Regions from separate parts of the Mesorhizobium sp. M0894 genome, predicted to be linked through region 2. Evidence: predicted binding sites of a transcription regulator. Region 2 holds the regulator's gene; each other region holds the start of a gene.
The links. Region 2 encodes PhoB, which activates phosphate uptake and scavenging genes when phosphate is short. Its sites were predicted from a motif close to TGTCATNNANCTGTCAT; they were not measured.

Region 1 (5,122 bases), on a different contig from region 2:
AACGAAGGTGTAGTAGATCGGAAAAGCCACGATCAATATGCCAAGGATAAGCACGGCATGGGCGATGACGGTGCGGAGCGGAGATTGGCCGATCATCGCTGCCCTCAGCCGTAATGGACTTTGCGTTCCACATAGCGGAACTGGATGGCTGTCAGGGCGATGACGATGGCCATCAGGATGACCGACTGCGCCGCCGAGTCACCCAGGATCAGATTGACGAAGCCGTCATTGTAGACCTTGTAGACCAGCGTCTCGGTCGTCTTGCCCGGGCCGCCGCCGGTGACGGCATGAACGATGCCGAACGTGTCGAACAGGGCATAGACGGTGTTGACAACCAGCAGGAAAAAGGTTGTCGGCGCAAGCAGCGGGAAGACGATGGTCCAGAAGCGCTTGGTCTCGCCGGCGCCATCCATGGCCGCCGCCTCGATCAGCGTTTTCGGCACCGCCTGCAGGCCGGCGACGAAGAACAGGAAATTGTAGCTGATCTGCTTCCAGGCAGCCGCCGACACCAGCAGGATCATGGCGTGGGTGCCGTTGAGCAGCGGGTCCCAGGCGATGCCGAGGCTTCTCAGCAAATAGGCCAACGAGCCGATCGAAGGATTGAACAAGAAAAGCCACAGCATGCCGGCAATCGCCGGCGCCACGGCATAAGGCCATATCAACAGTGTGCGGTAGAGGCCTTTGCCGCGCACGGCCTTCTCGGCCATGACCGCGAGCAGCAGGGCCACAACCATGGCAACGATCGCGGTCGCAAGCGAGAACACCACCGTGACCTTGATCGAGTTGAGGTAGGCCGGATCGGCCAGCACCTTCCGGAAATTGGCAAACCAGACGAACCTGCTCTTCAGCCCGAACGGGTCTTGCCTGAGCATCGACTGGTAAAGCGCCTGACCGGCCGGCCAGTAGAAGAAAACCAGTGTGATGGCGAGTTGTGGCGCCACCAGCAGGTACGGCAGGATCTTGTTGGGAAATACGACGCGTGGAGACAGGCTGATTTCCCTCGCTATCCAGGGGTTGCCAACGCGAGCTCGCGTGGGCGATATTTCAACCGACTAATGCATGTCGCCCAAAAGTGCGCAGCGATTTTGGGGTAACGACATGCATAAGAACAAGAGCTTAAAGCGCGTCGCATGTGGCCATTCAAACGCGACGCGCTTTAACCGAGATAATCTCGTCAGTTCTCCAGCGCTTCCTTGATCGCGGCGTTGCCGCGTGTGACCGCATTGTCGAGCGCCTGCTGAGCGGTTTGCTGGCCGGCCAGCATCTTCTCCAACTCCTCATTCTGGATATCACGCACCTGCGGCAGATTCGGCAGGCGCACGCCCTTCGAGTTGTCGGTCGGCGCCTTGCCCGTCATCTGCAGGATGGGTGTCTCGCGGCCGGGGTTTTTGTCATAGAAGCCTGATTTCTTGGTCGCCTCGTACGCGGCGAGCGTCACAGGCAGGTATCCCGACTTCTGGTGCAGATATTCCTGCACATCGGTCTTGGACAGATAGGCAAAGAAGGCGGCAACACCCTTATATTCCTCGTCCGACTTGTTGCCGAACACCCACAGGCTGGCACCGCCCGGCGTGGTGTTCTGTGGTGCGCCCTTGGCGTCGCTATCGTAAGGAAGCTGGCCGATGCCATAGTTCATGCCGGACTTGACGATATCGCCGAGGCCGCCCGACGATTCGGTGAAGATGCCGCATTCGCCAGCGAGGAATATCTGCTTGGCTTCGGAGGTGCGCCCGCCATACTTGAACGTGCCGTCCTTGGCCAGGTCCGCGAGCGCCTGGAAGTGGTTGACGAAAATCGGCGCATTGATCTTGAGTTCGACATCGCCGCCGGCCAGGCCGTTCTGCTGAGTGGCCCAAGACACGTCATTCCACGCCGCGAAATTCTCCAGATGGATCCAGGTCAGCCAGGTCGAGGTATAGCCGCAAGGGGCGGCGCCGCTCGTCTTGATCTTCTTGGCAGCTTCCCACACCTCGTTCCAGGTCTTGGGCGGGCTGTTCACGTCGAGGCCCGCCTTCTGGAAAATGTCCTTGTTGTAGTAGAGGATCGGCGACGAGGAGTTGTAAGGGAACGACAGCATGGTGCCGTCCGGCTTCGAATAATAGCCGACGATGCCGGGCAGATACTGGCTCTTGTCAAAGGTCATCCCGGCACTGGTCAGCACATCGGCCGCCGGCTTGATCGCACCCTCGGCCGCCATCATCACGCCGGTGCCGACGTCGAACACCTGGAGGATATCGGGCGCCTGGCCGGCGCGGAAAGCGGCGATGCCGGCATTCAGCGTCTCCGGATAGGTGCCCTTGAACACCGGAACGAGCTCATAGTCGCTCTGGCTGGCGTTGAAATCCTTGGAGATCTTGGCGACGACCTCGGCGTTGGCGCCGGTCATGGCGTGCCACCAGCTGATCTGCGTGACGGCGAAGGCGGAGGTGGTGGAAAGCAGGGTCAAGGTGGCGGCAACACCGGCCGCGAAGCCGAAGAACTTCATGTTTCATCTCCCGTTTGTCATTGGCGAAAGGGGCACTCTCGCAAAGCCAATATGTGGCGCTGATGACAATCGGACAACGGTTTTGTTGCGGGTCAATGAACATCGCTTCCGGCTAAAGTGCGCTCGCTACCGAAAGCGTCGCCAGGAACTACATCACCGCCTTCTCGGCGGAGCGCATCGGTTTTCCCCCGAAAAGGCCCGCCTCATGGCCCGCGGGTTAACCATTCGTTAAAATCTCCAAGAGCTAATCAGTCACACCTCCCCTGTTATTTGGCAGACCGAGTGAACCCAGGATGCTGACGGTCTATAATTGTATTGTAAGTCAGCACGACCTGAGACTGGTCGCACTTGCCGCCCTCGTCTGCGGCATTTCTTGCTTCTCTGCAGTAAATCTCCTTAAGCACGTCGGCCGATCGACCAACCGAAACCGGCTTGTCTGGCTAATGATCGCCGCAACTTCGACCGGGTTCGGCATATGGGCGACGCATTTCATCGCCATGACTGCGTTTACGCCGGGAATACCAAACGCATACAATCCGGGATTATCCGCCTTTTCGCTTGCCGCCGCCGTCATCCTGACCGCGCTTGGGATGTGGGTTGCCACCTTGCGCCGCGGCATCGACCATTTCCTCGTCGGCGGTGCCATTCTCGGTGGTGCCATCGCGACGATGCACTACATCGGCATGGCGGCGTTCGAGGTCGAGGGCCGGATCGTATGGAACCTGCTCCTTGTCGCGATATCGCTTCTGGCCGGCGGGACGCTCGCGGCAATGGCGCTCCTTGTCGTCTTGCGCCGCCCGTCCGCGCTCGCAACACTTGGTGGCGCCGCGCTTTTGACGCTGGCGATTTGCAGCTTGCATTTCATCGCGATGGGCGCGGTGTCGATCATTCCGGATTCCTCGATTGAAATATCCGAACATTCCATCGAGCCCATTTCCCAGGCCTTTGCCGCAGCGGTCGCCAGCCTGGTAATCCTTGTGCTGTCAGGCGCCGCGCTGTGGATCGACCTGCGCTTTCGCCGGCAGAGGCTCGAGGCCGATCGCATGCACGATCTCGCCAATGCCGCGGTCGAAGGGCTGATCGTTTGCGATGGCACACGCATAGTCAGCGCCAATGACAGCATGGCGAAACTGACGGGCACGGCGACAGCCACCCTGAACACGATGCAACTCGGCGAGCTGTTCGATGGACAGAGCGCAGCCGATGTATCCGGCTTCGGCGAACAGGCACAAGAAACGAAATTGAGGGGCAGCGACGGCACGAGAATTCCTGTCGAGCTGATCGCCAGGAAGATCGCCTACTGCGGCAGGCCTCATACGGTGCTTGCCGTTCGCGACATCCGTGAGCGCAAGAAGGCGGAAGAAGAGATCCTCCGTCTCGCGCATTTCGATCCACTTACCGGACTTGCCAATCGGCGGAGCTTTTCTTCCCGGCTCGAAGCAGAAATCGCTTCGATGGAGCGTGGTAGCAAGGATGGATATCTGGCGCTCCTGCTGCTTGACCTCGACCGGTTCAAGCAAGTCAACGACCTCTACGGCCACAGCGCCGGTGACGCCACGCTGCAGAAGCTCGCGCACTGCATTTCTGGCATTCCGCGCCACGGACAGATGCTCGCGCGTCTCGGCGGCGACGAATTTGCCGTCTTAGCTCCGAACCTCCCCGACCCCCTGGCCGCAGGCCGCATAGCCGAGGACTTGCTGGCGGCGATCCGGGAGGAAAACAGGGTTTCAGTCGGCTCCGGCCTTGTTTCGGCCAGCATCGGCATCGCCTTCTTTCCGCTGGATGCCGAAGATCAGGCCGGCCTGATCGGCCATGCCGACACGGCACTCCATCGCGCCAAGACCGAGGGCAGGGACACCTATCGTTTTTTCGAGATAGCCATGGGCACCGCGGCCCGCGACAAGCGCGTGATGGAGCATGAATTGCGCCAGGCGATCGCCCGCAAGGAGTTCCACCTCGTCTACCAGCCGCAGAAGGAAATCCGCAGCGGCAAGATGATCGGCTTCGAAGCCCTGGTCCGTTGGCAGCATCCGGAGCGGGGCGACATTTCCCCTGCCGTTTTCATCCCCGTGGCCGAGGACAGCGGCGCCATCGCGCAGATCGGCGACTGGGTGCTGACGACGGCTTGTAACGATGCTGTTCGCTGGACAAATCCGCTGATGGTCGCCGTCAACGTCTCCGCCGTGCAGCTTCACAATCCGAACTTCAGCCGCAAGGTGCACGACGCACTGTCGAGATCCGGCCTCGCACCCGGCAGGCTCGAACTGGAGATCACCGAAACGGCCCTGGTGAAGGACATGCCCCGCGCATTGGCAACCTTGAGGCAGGTCAAGGCGCTTGGCGTGCATGTGGCGATGGACGATTTTGGCACCGGATATTCTTCGCTGTCCAACCTTAGCGCCTTTCCCTTCGACAAGATCAAGATCGACGGGTCGTTCATCAAATCGGTCGATAAGAACGGCCAGTTCGCGGCGATCGTCCGCGCCGTGCTGGGGCTTGGACGCGGTCTCGGGCTGCCGGTCCTGGCGGAGGGCATCGAGACGCCGGGCGAATTGCAGTTCCTTGACGCCGAGGCTTGCGAGATCGGGCAAGGCTATTACCTCGGCAAACCGGCTCCGATCGAGACATTCGGCGAGT
Region 2 (5,122 bases):
TTCAGCACTTCCATCGAACCGGCAAAAAGGAAATCGGCATTCGGATCGGCGCCCGAGCCCTTGATGAAGACATAGTTGCCTTCCGGCTTCACCTTGAACACGTCGCGGGCCTGCATGCGGCCGACTTCCTTGTTGTCGAAGGTCAGGTAAAAGACGTCCTTGTTCTCGATCAGCCGGTCGTAGCCGACAACCGGAATACCTTCGTCCAGCGCCTTTTGCACGGCCGGCCCTATCGCCGAGGCGTCCTGCGCCAGGATGATCAGTGCGTTGGCGCCCTGCGAGATCAGGCTCTCGACGTCGGTGAGCTGCTTGCCCGGATTGGACTGTGCGTCGGCGGAGATATACTTGTCGCCGGCAGCCTCGATGGCCGCCTTCATTGCGGCTTCGTCGGTCTTCCAGCGCTCTTCCTGGAAGTTCGACCAGGAAACGCCGATGACCTTGTCCTTAGCCTGCGCCACCGACGCAAGCGCCAGCGTCATGGCGACACCCGCCAGAATGGCGGTCGTGAATTTCTTCATCATATCCTCCCTGCGCCGCGTACGGCGTGACCAATTGGCCCCAAAGGCCAGCTTAGAGGCGCTAATTTTTTCGAGCCTCGAAAAAATACTGGCCCGATCTCCCGCTGCTGTCAACATCGATTCTGATGGATTTTGATGTTGCTGCGACTTTTTTCGAGCTTCGGAATAAACGATGACAGCGCCACCTGCATCTGACACTATTTGCCTCATCCGACACTATTTGTCGGCATTACCGACGGCTTCCGGTTCATGAGCGGCCGCGGCAAACCGGGAGGAAAGCAAAACGATGTCGGTCGGAATCCGCCATGACGATTTGCGCCGGCGCAACCGGGCGATGGTGATCTCGGCCGTGCGCCGGGCCGGCCAGCCATCGCGTACGGAGATCGCCGCAACCACCGGCCTCAGCCATTCGACCATATCGGCGATCTCTTCCGACCTGATACGGGAAGGCATCCTCGCCGAGAGCAAGGCAAGTGAGCCCGTTTCGTTGAAACGCGGTCGTCCGCAGGTCGGCCTCGCCCTCAACCCGGAAGCGGCGGCGGTGCTGACCGTGGTGTTGTCGCTGAATTTCCTGTCGGCCGCCATTATCGACTATACGGGACAGGTGGTCGCCGAGGAACAGCGCCGGCTGGACACGCTGACCATGCCGCGCGACGAGCTGATCCGTGAATGCATGGCCATCGTCCGGCGCCGGCTGCAGGATCCAGACCTTGACGTCCGCAGTGTCGCCCGCATCGCCCTGGCGATTCAGGGCATTACCGACTCCCCTGCACGCGCCATGCTGTGGTCGCCGATCACGCCGCAGACCGACATCGCCTTTGCCGACATGCTGGAGGGCGAATTCGGCATCCCGGCAACGGTGGAGAACGACTGCAACATGATGGCGGTGGCTTTGCGCTGGCGCAATCCGGATCGCTATCGCGACGACTTCATCGCCATCCTGCTTTCGCATGGCATCGGCATGGGGCTGGTGCTGAAGGGCGAACTGTTCACCGGGACGCATTCCTCGGGCGGCGAATTTGGCCACATGATCCATCGTCCGGGCGGCGCGCTCTGCCGTTGCGGGCGGCGCGGCTGCATCGAGGCCTATGCCGGCAACTACGCCATCTGGCGCAACGCCAGACAGATGAGCGACGACAGCGAACCGGTCGCCGACGTCAGCGACGCCGACATGCGAGCACTGGCGGCTCGGGCGCGCGAGAAAGATGGGCCGGAACGCGAGGCCTACCGCAAGGCCGGCGAGGCGCTGGGTTTCGGTCTCGGCTCGCTGTTCGCGCTGATCGATCCGGCACCGGTCGCGATGGTCGGCGCCAGTGCCGCCGCCTTCGATCTGATCGAGCCGGCCTTGCGGAAGGCAATCGCCCAGACCGCCGGCGGTCAGCATTCAGGCTCGATCTCCTTCGATACAGAGCCGAACGAATTGCCGCTGATCCGCGAAGGCTGCGCGATGCGGGCGTTAAGCTTCGTCGACCAGGAGATTTTCGCGCCGGGCGCGCAAATGAGGCCCAGCGTCAGAAAGAACGTAGCCTGACCAGGCGGGTCAATCTTCCCTGATCGCATAGCCGGCACCGCGGATGGTGCGGATGACATCCGGCATCCGGCCGTTGTTGACGGCTTTGCGCAGCCGCCCGACATGCACGTCGACGGTGCGTTCGTCGATGTAGATTGTCTCGCCCCAGACATTATCGAGTAACTGGCTGCGCGAGAAGACACGGCCCGGATGCCGCATCATGAACTCGAGCAGCCGGAATTCGGTCGGCCCGAGCCTGATTTCGCTCTTCTTGCGATAGACCCTGTGCGATTCGCGATCGAGCACGATGTCGCCGACCTTTAGCACGCTGGACAGCACTTCCGGCTTGGCGCGCCGCAGCAGCGCCTTGACCCTGGCCATGAATTCTGGTGTCGAAAACGGTTTCACCAGATAGTCGTCAGCGCCGGTCGAAAGACCGCGCACCCGGTCGCTCTCCTCGCCGCGCGCGGTCAGCATGATGATCGGCAGCCGCTCGGTTTCGGGGCGCACCCGCAACCGACGACAGAGCTCGATGCCGGAAACCGCTGGTATCATCCAGTCGAGCACCAAAAGGTCGGGCACATTCTCCTGCAAACGGATCTCGGCTTCGTCGCCGCGTGTCACCACCTCGACCTGGTAGCCTTCGGATTCGAGATTGTAGCGGAGCAGCACACCCAACGGCTCCTCGTCCTCCACCACCATTATACGTGGTGCGATCATCGGCTGGGCACCCCCATCATGTCACCGGTGCGGACATTGTCGTTTCGTCCTGCTTCGGACGATTGACCGGCAATTGCTCGCCGGTCAGCACATAATACGCATTTTCGGCGATGTTGGTGACATGGTCGCCGATCCGCTCCAGATTCTTGGCGCAGAACAGCAGGTGCGTGCAAGCGGTGATGTTGCGCGGATCTTCCATCATGTAGGTCAACAGCTCGCGGAACACGGACGTGTATTTGACGTCGATGCGCTCGTCGGCGGCACGCAGCTTGGCCAACGCGGCCGCATCGCCTGCAGCATATTCCTCGATGACACCCTGCACCTGGATGAGAACCAGCTGCGCCATCGCATCGATGGAATGCGATAGGTCGCGCGGTGTGACGCTAAGGCCGACCGCACTCACACGCTTGGCGATATTCTTGGCAAGGTCGCCGATGCGTTCGAGGTCGCCCGCCATGCGGATCGCTCCGACCACATGGCGAAGATCGTGGGCCATCGGCTGGCGTTTGGCGATCAGGGTGATGGCGCGGTCGTCCAGTTCGCGTTGACGCGCATCCATGATGGCGTCGTCGGAAACGACGCGTTGCGCCAGCACGTTGTCGGAATTCAACAGGGCCTTGGTCGCCCCGCCGACCATCGAACCGGCGAGGTCGGCCATGTCGCGGATCAGCTTGCTGATCTGTTCGAGATCCTCGTCGAAAGAAGCGACTGTGTGTTCGCCCATGGTCCTGTCCTCATATGCATGATCGGAACGGCTCAGCCGAAGCGGCCAGTGATGTAGTCCTGCGTGCGCTTCTCGCGGGGCGACGTGAAGATCTTCTCGGTCCGGTCGAACTCGACCAGTTCACCCAGATACATGAAGGCTGTCTGGCGCGACACGCGCGCCGCCTGCTGCATGTTGTGGGTGACGATGACGATCGTGTAGTCGGCTTGCAATTCGTCGATCAGTTCCTCGATCTTGGCAGTCGACAGCGGGTCGAGGGCCGAAGCCGGTTCGTCGAGCAGAATGACTTCCGGCTTCACGGCCACGGTGCGGGCGATACAGAGCCGCTGCTGCTGGCCGCCGGACAGGCTCAAGCCGCTGGCGTTGAGCTTGTCCTTGACCTCGCTCCACAGCGCGGCGCGCTTCAACGCCTGTTCGACGCGGCCGTCCATCTCGGACTTGCCGAGGTTCTCGTAGAGCCTGACGCCGAAGGCGATGTTCTCGTAGATCGACATCGGGAACGGCGTCGGCTTCTGGAACACCATGCCGATCTTGGTCCTGAGGAGGTTGAGATCCTGCGACCGGTCGAGAATGTTCTTGCCGTCGAGCAGCACCTGGCCCTCGGCCGTCTGTTTTGGGTAGAGTTCGTAGATGCGGTTGAACACACGCAGCAGCGTCGATTTCCCGCAGCCCGAAGGGCCGATGAAGGCCGTGACACTGCGCTCAGGCAGCGACAGGCTGATGTCCTTCAGCGCCTTGCTCTGGCCGTAGTAGAAGTTGAGATTCTTGACCTCGATCTTCGTCTTCTCGGCGACCGTTTTGGCCATCGTCATGTCTGGGGACAACATCTGTGTCATCTGTCCTCTCTGCGTCCGGTAAGGCTGCGGGCGAGGATGCTCAAGCCCAGAACCGTCAGGGTGATTATGAGTGCGCCGGTCCACGCCAGTTGCTGCCATTCCTCGTAAGGGCTGAGAGCGAACTGGAAGATGGTCACCGGCAGGCTGGCCATCGGCGCGTTGATATTGCTGCTCCAGAACTGGTTGTTGAGCGCGGTGAAGAGCAGCGGCGCCGTCTCGCCGGAAATGCGTGCTATCGCCAGCAATATGCCGGTGACGATGCCGGACAATGCGGCGCGGTATGCGACCGAACGGATCACCACCCAGCGTGGCGCGCCGATCGCGGCACCGGCTTCACGCAACGCGTTCGGCACCAGGTTGAGCATGTCTTCAGTGGTGCGCACGACCACCGGAATGACCAGGATGGCAAGCGCAACGGCGCCGGCAATGGCCGAGAAATGTCCCATTGGCCGCACCATCAGCTCATAGACAAACAAGCCGATGATGATCGACGGCGCCGACAACAGGATGTCGTTGATGAAGCGGACGACGGTGGTGATGCGCGAAAAGCGTCCATACTCGGCCATGTAGGTTCCCGCCAGCACGCCGATCGGCGTGCCGACGACAACGGCGATGATCGTCATCAGCAGGCTGCCCGCGATGGCATTGAGCAGGCCGCCGGCCTCGCCCGGTGGTGGTGTCATCTCGGTGAAGACCGCGAACGAAAGCCCGGCTGTGCCCTTATAGACCAGTGCGCCGAGGATGAGCGCCAGCCAGGCAAGCCCGATGCCGGCGGCGACGACGCAAAGCGCCATCATCACCGAATTCCTGGCTT
Region 3 (5,122 bases), on a different contig from region 2:
TTCCGCCGTTTCCGAAGGCGATCTGCGCTTCATGCTCGACGACGCAGCTGTGCGAAAGGCGAGGCTCAAGGCCGGCGAACGCACCAAGCCGCTCGAAGGCAAGGTGCTGGCGATGATCTTCGACAAGCCCTCGACGCGCACGCGCGTGTCGTTCGACGTCGGCATGCGGCAGTTGGGTGGCGAGACGATCATGCTGACTGGCACCGAGATGCAACTTGGCCGTTCCGAGACTATTGCAGACACGGCCAAGGTGCTGTCGCGCTATGTCGATGCCATCATGATCCGCACCACCTCGCATGACCGGCTGCTGGAACTGACGGAAAACGCTACGGTGCCCGTCATCAACGGGCTGACCGACGAAACCCATCCCTGCCAGTTGATGGCCGACATCATGACCTTCGAAGAGCACCGCGGTCCGGTGGCCGGCAAGACGATCGCCTGGACCGGCGACGGCAATAATGTCCTGCATTCTTTACTGGAGGCCTCTGCGCGGTTCCGCTTCAAGCTGAACGTCGCCGTGCCCGAAGGCAGCGAACCGGCTCAGAGGCATGTCGACTGGTCGAAGGCCAATGGCGGCAAGCTGAAATTCACTCGTTCGCCCGAGGAGGCCGTTCACGAGGCCGACTGCATCGTCACCGACTGCTGGGTCTCGATGGGTCAGGAGCACCGTGCGCGCGGCCACAATGTCTTCTTGCCCTATCAGGTCAACGCGGCCCTGATGGCGAAAGCCAAGCCGGACGCGCTGTTCATGCACTGTCTGCCGGCGCATCGCGGTGAGGAGGTTACCGACGAGGTCATCGATGGGCCGCATTCGGTGGTGTTCGACGAGGCCGAGAACCGGCTCCACGCCCAGAAGGCGGTTTTGGCCTGGTGCCTGGGCGCTTGATCCGGGCCGCCTTGATCCGGGAGTTCGTGGTGCCTATCTCAGGCGCATCACGCAAATCGAGCGCGTCTCGTCGCATGCGCCCCGGAGGGCGGCATCGCCGCGCCCCGGAGCTTTGTCATGTTGGAAACTCGTCAATTGGCTGAACATCAACCCAAGCTCGGCGAGTTCGGCTACGCCGGCGACGACCATGTCGTGCCGTTTGAGGTCGGCCCGCTCGACGTGCGCGGCCGTACCGTCCAGCTCGGGCCGATGCTCGACGCTATTCTCAGCCGCCACGAGTATCCCGAGCCGGTGGCACGACTACTGGCCGAAGCCTGTGTGCTGACCGTCCTGCTCGGAACTTCGTTGAAGTTCGAGGGCAAGTTCATTCTGCAGACCCGCACCGACGGGCCGGTCGATATGCTGGTCGCGGATTTCTCCACGCCGCACGCGCTGCGCGCCTATGCCCGCTTCGATGCCGACCGGCTGGAGGCTTTGACGGCTGCCGGCGAGACGTCGCCGCAGACGCTGCTCGGCAGCGGCGTCCTGGCGCTGACAATCGACCAGGGCGCCCACACGCAACGCTACCAGGGCATCGTCCAGCTCGACGGCGTCACGCTGGAAGAAGCCGCACGCACCTATTTCCGCCAATCGGAGCAGATTCCGACCGACCTACGGCTTTCGGTGGCCAAGCTTCTGACGCCCGGCGTCGGCGGTGCCCGCGAGCAATGGCGCGCCGGTGGCCTGCTGGCACAATTCCTGCCGCAGTCGCCGGAACGCATGCGCGTACCCGACCTTCCCGGGGGCGACGGCGATCCGCGTGAGGAAATCCACGACCCGACCGACAATTCCTGGCAGGAACTGCTGGCGCTGCTTGGTACTATTGAACCGACCGAGCTGATCGATCCGACTATCGGCGCCGAGCGGCTGCTTTACCGGCTGTTCCACGAGCATGGTGTCCGCGTCTTCGGCGGCGTGCCGGTCGCCGACCAGTGCTCATGCTCGAGGGAGAAGATCCGCGGCATCCTCGAGGGTTTTTCCGCCGAGGAGATCAGAGACAGCACCGAGGATGGTAGCATTCACGTCGCCTGCGAATTCTGCTCGAAGCAATATGACTTCGACCCGGCGGAATTTGCAGCGGCTCAATAACGAGCGTCAGTGCGGCTGCCTTCGCAGAACTTGGGTTCCTCGCCCCGCAAGGCGGGAAGAGGAATCAAAGTGAACGTCAATTGACGGTGCGCCGCGTGCCTGGCAAATCGAGTGAGAAGGCGGGGATGGCGACGTCGAAGGTCTCGCCCCGCTTGTTGCGCATTGTGTAGTGCCCGACCATGATGCCGGACGGGGTCGAGAGCGGGCATCCAGACGTATACTGATAGCTGTCGCCGGGGTTGAGTCCGGGTTGCTCGCCGACGACCCCGGGGCCGCGCACTTCCTCGACCTTGCCGGTGCCATCGGTAATGTGCCAGTAGCGCGACAGAAGCTGCACGAACTCGTCCGACCGATTGTCGATGGTCACCTGGTAGCCCCAGACATAGCGGTTTTGCGGCGGGTCGGAATGATCCTCCAGATAGAACGGCCTGACCTGCACTTCGATGTTGCGGGTGACGGCGCTGTACATGAACTGCTCCAAAGCAATGTAGACGGAACTTTCGACGCTCAGCGCAGTTTGATCAACGATGCGCGTCATCTCCTTGCCCGACTCAAGCGCAGGTGCCGAAAAACAATGTCATTTAAGTGACACATGACAATGATGGTGTGCAGGCTTGTGCCGGGCGACTCGGTGTTCTGTCGAATTGTTGAAAACGGCCGTCATGCGGCCAGCATTTCTGGAGTGACCAGATCTCGATGGAACCGACATTCGCAGCCGCCCTCTTTTCCATAGCTCTCCTTCTTTCAAATCTCGCCAGCATCCTGTTAGCTTCGCTGAAGCTGAAGCGAGCAGCCAGGATCGCATCGCCGGCCGCCACCGTGCCACCGGTATCGATCGTCGTCCCGGCGCGCGGCGTCGAGCCGTTTACCGAGGAGACGCTGGAGCGCGCCTTCTCACTCGACTGGCCGCGCTACGAACTCATCTTCTGCGTCGCCCATGCCGACGACCCCGTGGTCAAGTCGATCACCACTGCAATGGCGCGTTTTCCGGCTATACGCGCCCGGCTGCTCGTCGGCGACGACCGCATCAGCGGCAATCCGAAACTCAACAATTGCGTGAAGGGTTGGGAAGCGGCGCTTTATCGCTGGGTCATCCTTGCCGATTCCAACGTGCTTATGCCGAGCGATTATGTCCAGCAGCTGATGGCGGCATGGCGGCCCGACACCGGCCTCGTCTGCTCGACGCCGATCGGCTCGCGGCCTGAAGGGTTTTGGGGGGAGGTCGAATGCGCCTTTCTCAACACACTGCAGGCACGCTGGCAGTACGCTGGAGAGGCGCTCGGCCTTGGCTTCGCCCAGGGCAAGAGCATGTTGTGGAACAAGCCGATGCTTGACGCCAATGGCGGCATCCGCGCACTGGCCGCCGAGATCGCCGAGGACGCCGCCGCGACCAAGCTGGTCAACCGGCTCGGACTTCGCGTCAATCTTGTCGCTTCGCCCTTCGAACAGCCGCTCGGCCGGCGCACGCTTGGCGAGATCTGGTCTCGGCAGGCGCGTTGGGCGCGGCTGCGCCGCGTCACCTTCGCGCTGTTCTTCGCCCCCGAGATCCTGATCGGCGCGGCGCCGCCGCTGCTGCTTGCGCTGATCGCGGCGGCTGACGCCGGCGTCAGCCTGCCGGCAACCGCCATCGCCGTGCTGGTCGCGGCCTACCTGCCGGAATGTGCCTTGGCCTGGGTCAAAGGATGGCACCTGTCGCTGCGCACCATCCTGGCGATGATGGTTCGCGACTGCATGCTGCCGGCGATATGGGCGCGCGGCTGGCTGAGCGGCGCCGTCGACTGGCGCGGCAACGTTATGACCATCCAGACCAAGGCCGTCGCGGAGCTGGAAGAGACCCCGTCCGGCGCCTGATCGGCGCCCCCCGCTCACCTCTGTTCGGTCAGCCCTATCCGGCGGCTCTCAGCGCTTGCTCGATATCTTCGAGCAGATCGTCGGTATCTTCCAGGCCGACGGAAAGCCTGAGCGTGCCCGGCCCGATGCCGAGCTCGGCGCGGGCCTCATCGGTCAAGTTCTTGTGCGTGGTCGTCGCCGGATGAGTGATCAGGCTCTTGGCGTCGCCGAGATTGTTGGAAATCAGCACGATGTCGAGCGCGTTCTGGAAAGCAAAGGCCGCCTGCTTGCCGCCCTTCACATCCAGGCAGATCAGCGTTGAGCCGCCTGACATCTGTTTCTTGACCACGGCCGCTTGCGGGTGGTCGGCGCGGCCGGGATAGATGACACGGGCGATTTGAGGGCGCTCGGCGAGGAAATCCGCGATGCGGCCGGCACTTTCCGTCTGCTGGCGTACGCGTAGCGGCAGCGTCTCCAGGCCTTTCAGCAGGGTCCAGGCATTGAAGGGCGAGAGGCTGGGGCCGGTGTGGCGGAAATAGTCATGCAGGTTCTCGTCGATCCATTTTTTGTCCGACAAGATAACGCCTCCAAGGCAGCGCCCTTGGCCGTCAATATGCTTCGTGGCCGAATAGACGACGATGTGGGCGCCGAGCTGCAAGGGTTTTTGCTGCAAGGGCGTGGCGAAGACATTGTCGACGATCAGCCTGGCGCCAATCGAGTTGGCAAGTGCCGCGACGGCGGCGATGTCGACCACTTCCAGCGTTGGGTTGGTCGGGCTTTCCAGGAAGAACAGTTTGGTGTTCGGCTTGACCGCCTGTTCCCAATTGGCGATGTCAGTGCCATCGACCAGCGTTGCCTCGATGCCGTATTTCGGCGCCAGCGTCTCGACCACCCAGCGGCAGGAGCCGAACAGTGCGCGCGCCGCCACGACATGGTCGCCCGCCTTGGCGCTGCACAGCAGCGCTGCCGTCACCGCCGCCATGCCGGACGCCGTAGCGCGCGCGTCCTCGGCGCCTTCCAGCGCGCACATACGCTTTTCGAACATGTCGACCGTCGGATTGGCATAGCGCGAATAGATGAAGCCCGGCTCCTCCCCCTTGAAGCGGGCTTCCGCCGCTTGCGCCGTCTCGTAGACATAGCCTTGGGTGAGATACATCGCCTCGGAGGTCTCGCCGAAGCCGGAACGCAGCGTCCCGGCGTGCACGAGTGCGGTCTGAGGCTTCCAGTCGCGCTTCTTGGTCATCATTCTATCCAAACACCAAAATTGGTCCAAACAAC
Region 4 (5,122 bases), on a different contig from region 2:
TTCACCTTGAGCATGGCTTGCTCTAAGCCTTTCCCATGAAGAAGCTTGCCCGTTTTCTTGGCCTGCTGGTCGTTGCAACAGTGCTTGCCGCAGCGCTGGGCACGCTGCTGCCGCGCCCGCTCTGGCCGGCGGCAGTTGCCGATCCGATCGGCGCAAGCCACCGCATCTTGGTGCTGCAAAATCCGATCCACACCGACATCGCCATTCCGGTCGACGACGATATGCGCCGGCGCTTCCATTTCCTGGTCGATGCCGGCATTCCTGCCGACATGGCGGAGGTCCGCTACATCGTCTTCGGCTGGGGCGGCCGCGCCTTCTATCTGGAGACGCCGACCTGGTCGGAGCTGAAGCCGATGCCGGTGATGAAGGCGCTGACCGTCGATGCCTCGGTGATGCATGTCGACATTTCCGGCGACATCGCCGAGCCGCATCCCGACGTCGCCGGCTTCGACATCGGCGACGAACGCTTTGCAGCGCTGCTCGATTACATTGCGGCAAGCTTCCAGCGGGGGCCGAACGGGGCCATTCCGATCGAGAATGCGGCCTATTCCCGCTTCGATCGTTTCTTCGAAGCCAATGGCCATTTCAACGCGCTGATCGGCTGCAACACCTGGACGGCGGCGGCACTGCGCACGGCCGGGCTGCGCACCGGCTGGTGGAACCCGCTGCCAGCCTCGCTCGGCCTGTCGATGCGGCTTCACAATTGAAGAGGGTTCCGGCTGATCAACGCCGCGATCCTTCGAGCCCTCCTTTCGCCAATCTCTAACGTTGCAGGACCTAGCAAGGCGCCGAAACTGCCAATCTCCCTCCTTGTGGGGGAGATGTCCGGCAGGACAGAGGGGGGCGCTGTCCCGCCGGCCTATCGAGCTTTTTATCGCCGATCCCCAGACTCGCGCGCCCGCTAGCCATAAAGCCAATCAAGATCGGCGGCGAGCTTTTCGGGTGAGCGCATCGCCAGGAACAGGTTGCGGGCCATCGCCACCGGCCCGGCCGCGTGCCAGGCGAGGCGGTTGACCGCGCCGCGGCGGGCGACCTGGGCGACGCGCGGCCGCCGCGCCTGTTCCCAAGCGGCAAGCGCGCCGCTGAGATCGGCAGGCGAGGTGGCAACGAAGCCGGCAAGCGTCGCCGCGTCCTCGATCGCCATCGCCGCGCCCTGTGCGGCAAAGGGCGTCATCGCATGCGCCGCATCGCCGATCAGCGCGACGCCTTCCGGTGTCGTCCACCGCCGCTGCTCGACGGTGTGGATCGGCCATGCCGTCCACGGCGCCGCCTCGCTCGCCAGACGGACCAGCGCCGGCGCGGTACCGCGCATGGCACTGACGAGGCTGGCGGGGTCGGCATGCCCCGACCAGCCCTCGGCGATTCGCTCACCCCTGGTGAAGGCGGCGAGATTAAAGGCAGTGCCACGGCTGACCGGATAGGCGACCATATGGAAGCCGGGATAGAGGAATGCAGTAACGCAATCGGGCGCACCGATCATGCCGAAGGCCTGTCCGGCGAGGCTGTCCGCGGCCACCGTGGCTCGCCAGGCAAGCTCGCCCGAGAATCGGCTTCTGACAAAGTCGGCCTCCGTGCGGGCCAGCTTTTCTCGCACCGACGACCAGACGCCGTCGGCTCCCACCAGCAACGATGCCTCGGTTTCGATGGTCGTGCCGGCAATCTCGACTGTTGCGGTGATGCCATTCGGTCCGGATGCTACGCTGCCGACGCGGGCGCCGGTGACAAGCTCGAACTCGGGTCGCTCGGCTGTCCGCGCCATCAGCGCTGACTGCAGATCGCCGCGGTGGGCAACGAGATAGGGCGCTCCCCAGCGCGTTTCGGCGGCCTGGCCAAGCGGTACGCGCGCCAACTCGCGCAGCGTGGCGGCATCCTTGAGCACGACCGCCTCCGGCCGCACCGCCGTCGGCAGCAGCCGATCGAGTACGCCGAGTTGTCGAAGAATACGTGTCGCGTTGGGCGACAGCTGGATGCCGGCTCCGGCAGCCTCGAGGTGCTGCGCCTGTTCGAACAGTTTTATCCGATGGCCGCGCTCGGCGAAGGCCAGTGCCGCGGTCAGCCCGGCGACGCCCGCCCCGGCGATGACCACATGCCGGGACTGCGTTTCTCGCATCAGGCTTGTCGCGGAAGAATCAGGCGGCCTGGTCGATATAAAGGCAGCCCGGCGGCACCGTTTCCAATGCCTTCAGCTTCGGCGAATAGCGATAGAGCGTCGAGCAGTAGGGGCAGACCTTTTCATTGTCGTCGCCCATGTCGAGAAATACATGCGGATGGTCGAAAGGCGGATTGGCGCCGGTGCACATGAATTCCTTGACGCCGATGTCGATTGCCGGATAGCCCGCATCGTTCTGGAAATGGGGAATGGAACCGCCTGCCATCGTCGTCTCCTGATCTTGTCGATTGGATCTGGATCATAACCCGTCTCTTTGCAAGATCGATGAAATGAAACTGTCGCAAAAGCCTGTCAGAGGATAAGTTAAGCCGGTTAAGGCTGGCGCCGACGGCTGGTGTAGGAAGAGCAGGAACCATGAACGAACTGAAGCCGGTGCAAAGCGAATTCATCACCATCGAGGCTGCGAGCCGCGAAGGCGGCAATCCTGACCGCTTCGTCAACCGCGAGTTTTCCTGGCTGCAATTCAACCGGCGCGTGCTCGAGGAATCGCTGAACGCCAATCATCCGCTGCTCGAGCGCGTTCGCTTCCTGTCGATATCGGCGGCCAATCTCGACGAGTTCTTCATGGTCCGCGTCGCCGGTCTTGCCGGCCAGGTGCGCGAGGGTATCGTGCTGAAGAGCCCGGACGGGCGCACCCCCGAGCAGCAGCTCGAACAATTGCTGCGCGAGGTCGAGCGCCTGCAGGAGGACCAGCAGAACAGCCTTTCGGCGCTGATGCTGCAGCTCAACAAGGAAGGCATCGAGAGCATCACCCGCGATGCGCTGACCAAGGACGAGAAGACCTGGCTCGAGGACCATTTCCAGGAGCAGGTGTTTCCGGTCCTGACGCCGCTGTCGATCGACCCAGCGCATCCGTTTCCGTTCATTCCCAATCTCGGTTTCTCGATGGCGCTGCAATTGCGCCACCGCAAGAACGGCGAGGAAATGAGCGCGCTTTTGCGCCTGCCGGTAGCGCTGAGGCGCTTCATCCGCTTGCCGGATCGCAAGCATCACGTCCGCTTCGTTCCGCTCGAAGAGGCGGTCAGTCTCTACATCGGCAAGCTGTTCCCCGGCTACGAGGTCAAGGGCTCCGGCACGTTCCGCATCATCCGCGACAGCGATATCGAGGTCGAGGAAGAATCCGAAGATCTGGTGCGGCTGTTCGAGACGGCGCTGAAGCGTCGCCGCCGCGGCTCGGTCATCCGGATCGAGTTCGACAGGCTGATGCCGTCCGAATTGCGCGACTTCGTCGCCGGCGAGCTTGGCGTCTCGGCCAGCCGCATCAGCGTGCTTACCGGGCCGCTGGCGCTTAGCCAGATCTCGGAGATCGTCGCCGTCGCTCGCGACGATCTGAAGTTCACGCCCTACAATCCGCGCTTCCCGGAGCGCATCCGCGAGCATGGTGGCGATTGCTTTGCCGCCATCCGCGAGAAGGACATCATCGTCCACCACCCCTACGAATCCTTCGACGTGGTGGTGCAGTTCCTGCGCCAGGCGATGGCCGATCAGGAAGTGGTGGCGATCAAGCAGACGCTCTACCGCACCTCCAACGACAGCCCGATCGTGCGGGCTTTGGTCGACGCCGCCGAGGCCGGCAAGTCGGTGACGGCGCTGGTCGAGCTCAAGGCGCGCTTCGACGAGGAGGCCAACATCCGCTGGGCGCGCGACCTCGAGCGCGCCGGAGTCCAGGTCGTCTTCGGCTTTCTCGAGCTGAAGACCCACGCGAAAATGTCGCTGGTGGTGCGGCGCGAGGATGGCAGGCTACGCAATTACGTGCATCTCGGCACCGGCAATTACCACCCGGTCACCGCGCGCATCTACACCGACCTGTCCTTCTTCACCACCGATCCGACGATCGCGCGCGATGTCGCGCAATTGTTCAATTTCATCACCGGCTATGCCGAGCCGGCCGAGCAGATGCGGCTGGCCATATCGCCGTTCACGCTGCGCAACCGCATCCTCAAGCATATTTCGGACGAGATCGGCCACGCGCTGGATGGCAGGCCGGCTCGCATCTGGATGAAGATGAATGCGCTGGTCGATCCGATCATCATCGATGCGCTCTACGATGCCAGCCGCGCCGGCGTCGAGATCGATCTCGTCGTGCGCGGCATCTGCTGCCTGAGACCGCAGGTGCCGGGCCTGTCGGAGAACATAAGGGTGAAGTCGATCGTCGGCCGCTTCCTCGAGCACAGCCGCATCTATTGCTTCGGCAACGGCCACGGCCTGCCCTCGGACGGGGCGATCGTCTACATCTCCTCGGCCGATTTGATGCCGCGCAATCTCGACCGCCGGGTCGAGACCATGGTGCCGATCACCAATCCAACTGTGCATGAACAGGTGCTCGGCCAGATCATGCTCGGCAACATCATGGACAACCAGCAAAGTTTCGACGTATTGGCTGACGGAACCTCCCGGCGCGTTGTGCTGGAGGAGGGCGAGGAACCGTTCAACGCGCAGGAATATTTCATGACCAATCCGAGCCTGTCCGGACGGGGCGATGCGTTGAAGTCGCATGCGCCCAAGCGCATCGCGCAGTTCAAGCGCCGCAAGAAACAGAACGCAGCGACGGGCTGATGATTTCAGCGTCCCAGGGCCGGCTTCAGGACCGCCGACCGCTGTCCATCATCGATATCGGGTCGAACTCGATCCGTCTTGTCATCTATGAAGGGCTGGCGCGCTCGCCGACCTTGCTGTTCAACGAAAAGATGCTCGCCGGTCTCGGCCGCGGCATCGTTTCGACCGGAAAGCTCGATCCCGAGGCGGTGACGCGCTCGATGGAAGAGTTCCGCCGTTTCCGCGCGCTCTCCGACCAGGCCGGCGCCGAGCGCATGTATGTGTTGGCGACCGCCGCCGCCCGTGAGGCGGTCAACGGCCCCGACTTCATCCACCGCGCCGAGGATGTACTCAAGACCGAGATCCAGGTGCTGAGCGGCCGCGAGGAAGCCCATTATTCGGCGCTCGGCGTCATCT

Region 1: a site for PhoB is predicted at 2,548-2,564, ahead of ugpB (sn-glycerol-3-phosphate ABC transporter substrate-binding protein UgpB). Genes of this name have one in related genera too.
Region 3: a site for PhoB is predicted at 2,590-2,606, ahead of NKH91_RS25795 (ceramide glucosyltransferase). Genes of this name have one in related genera too.
Region 4: a site for PhoB is predicted at 2,436-2,452, ahead of NKH91_RS26990 (RNA degradosome polyphosphate kinase). Genes of this name have one in related genera too.

The regions. Positions count from the first base shown of each region.
Region 1 is NZ_JAMYOG010000014.1:77,005-82,126, forward strand. It holds gene ugpE (sn-glycerol-3-phosphate ABC transporter permease UgpE) at 1-96, opposite strand, end outside; gene ugpA (sn-glycerol-3-phosphate ABC transporter permease UgpA) at 105-989, opposite strand; gene ugpB (sn-glycerol-3-phosphate ABC transporter substrate-binding protein UgpB) at 1,175-2,485, opposite strand; gene NKH91_RS23870 (bifunctional diguanylate cyclase/phosphodiesterase) at 2,779-5,122, shown strand, end outside.
Region 2 is NZ_JAMYOG010000003.1:73,586-78,707, forward strand. It holds gene xylF (D-xylose ABC transporter substrate-binding protein) at 1-518, opposite strand, end outside; gene NKH91_RS06580 (ROK family protein) at 805-2,049, shown strand; gene phoB (phosphate regulon transcriptional regulator PhoB) at 2,059-2,748, opposite strand; gene phoU (phosphate signaling complex protein PhoU) at 2,765-3,472, opposite strand; gene pstB (phosphate ABC transporter ATP-binding protein PstB) at 3,505-4,308, opposite strand; gene pstA (phosphate ABC transporter permease PstA) at 4,305-5,122, opposite strand, start outside.
Region 3 is NZ_JAMYOG010000017.1:20,613-25,734, forward strand. It holds gene argF (ornithine carbamoyltransferase) at 1-886, shown strand, start outside; gene NKH91_RS25785 (Hsp33 family molecular chaperone) at 1,004-2,014, shown strand; gene apaG (Co2+/Mg2+ efflux facilitator ApaG/CorD) at 2,091-2,483, opposite strand; gene NKH91_RS25795 (ceramide glucosyltransferase) at 2,711-3,865, shown strand; gene NKH91_RS25800 (O-succinylhomoserine sulfhydrylase) at 3,900-5,090, opposite strand.
Region 4 is NZ_JAMYOG010000019.1:29,390-34,511, reverse strand. It holds gene NKH91_RS27005 (TIGR02117 family protein) at 36-707, shown strand; gene NKH91_RS27000 (FAD-dependent monooxygenase) at 902-2,110, opposite strand; gene NKH91_RS26995 (zinc-finger domain-containing protein) at 2,130-2,375, opposite strand; gene NKH91_RS26990 (RNA degradosome polyphosphate kinase) at 2,525-4,726, shown strand; gene ppx (exopolyphosphatase) at 4,726-5,122, shown strand, end outside.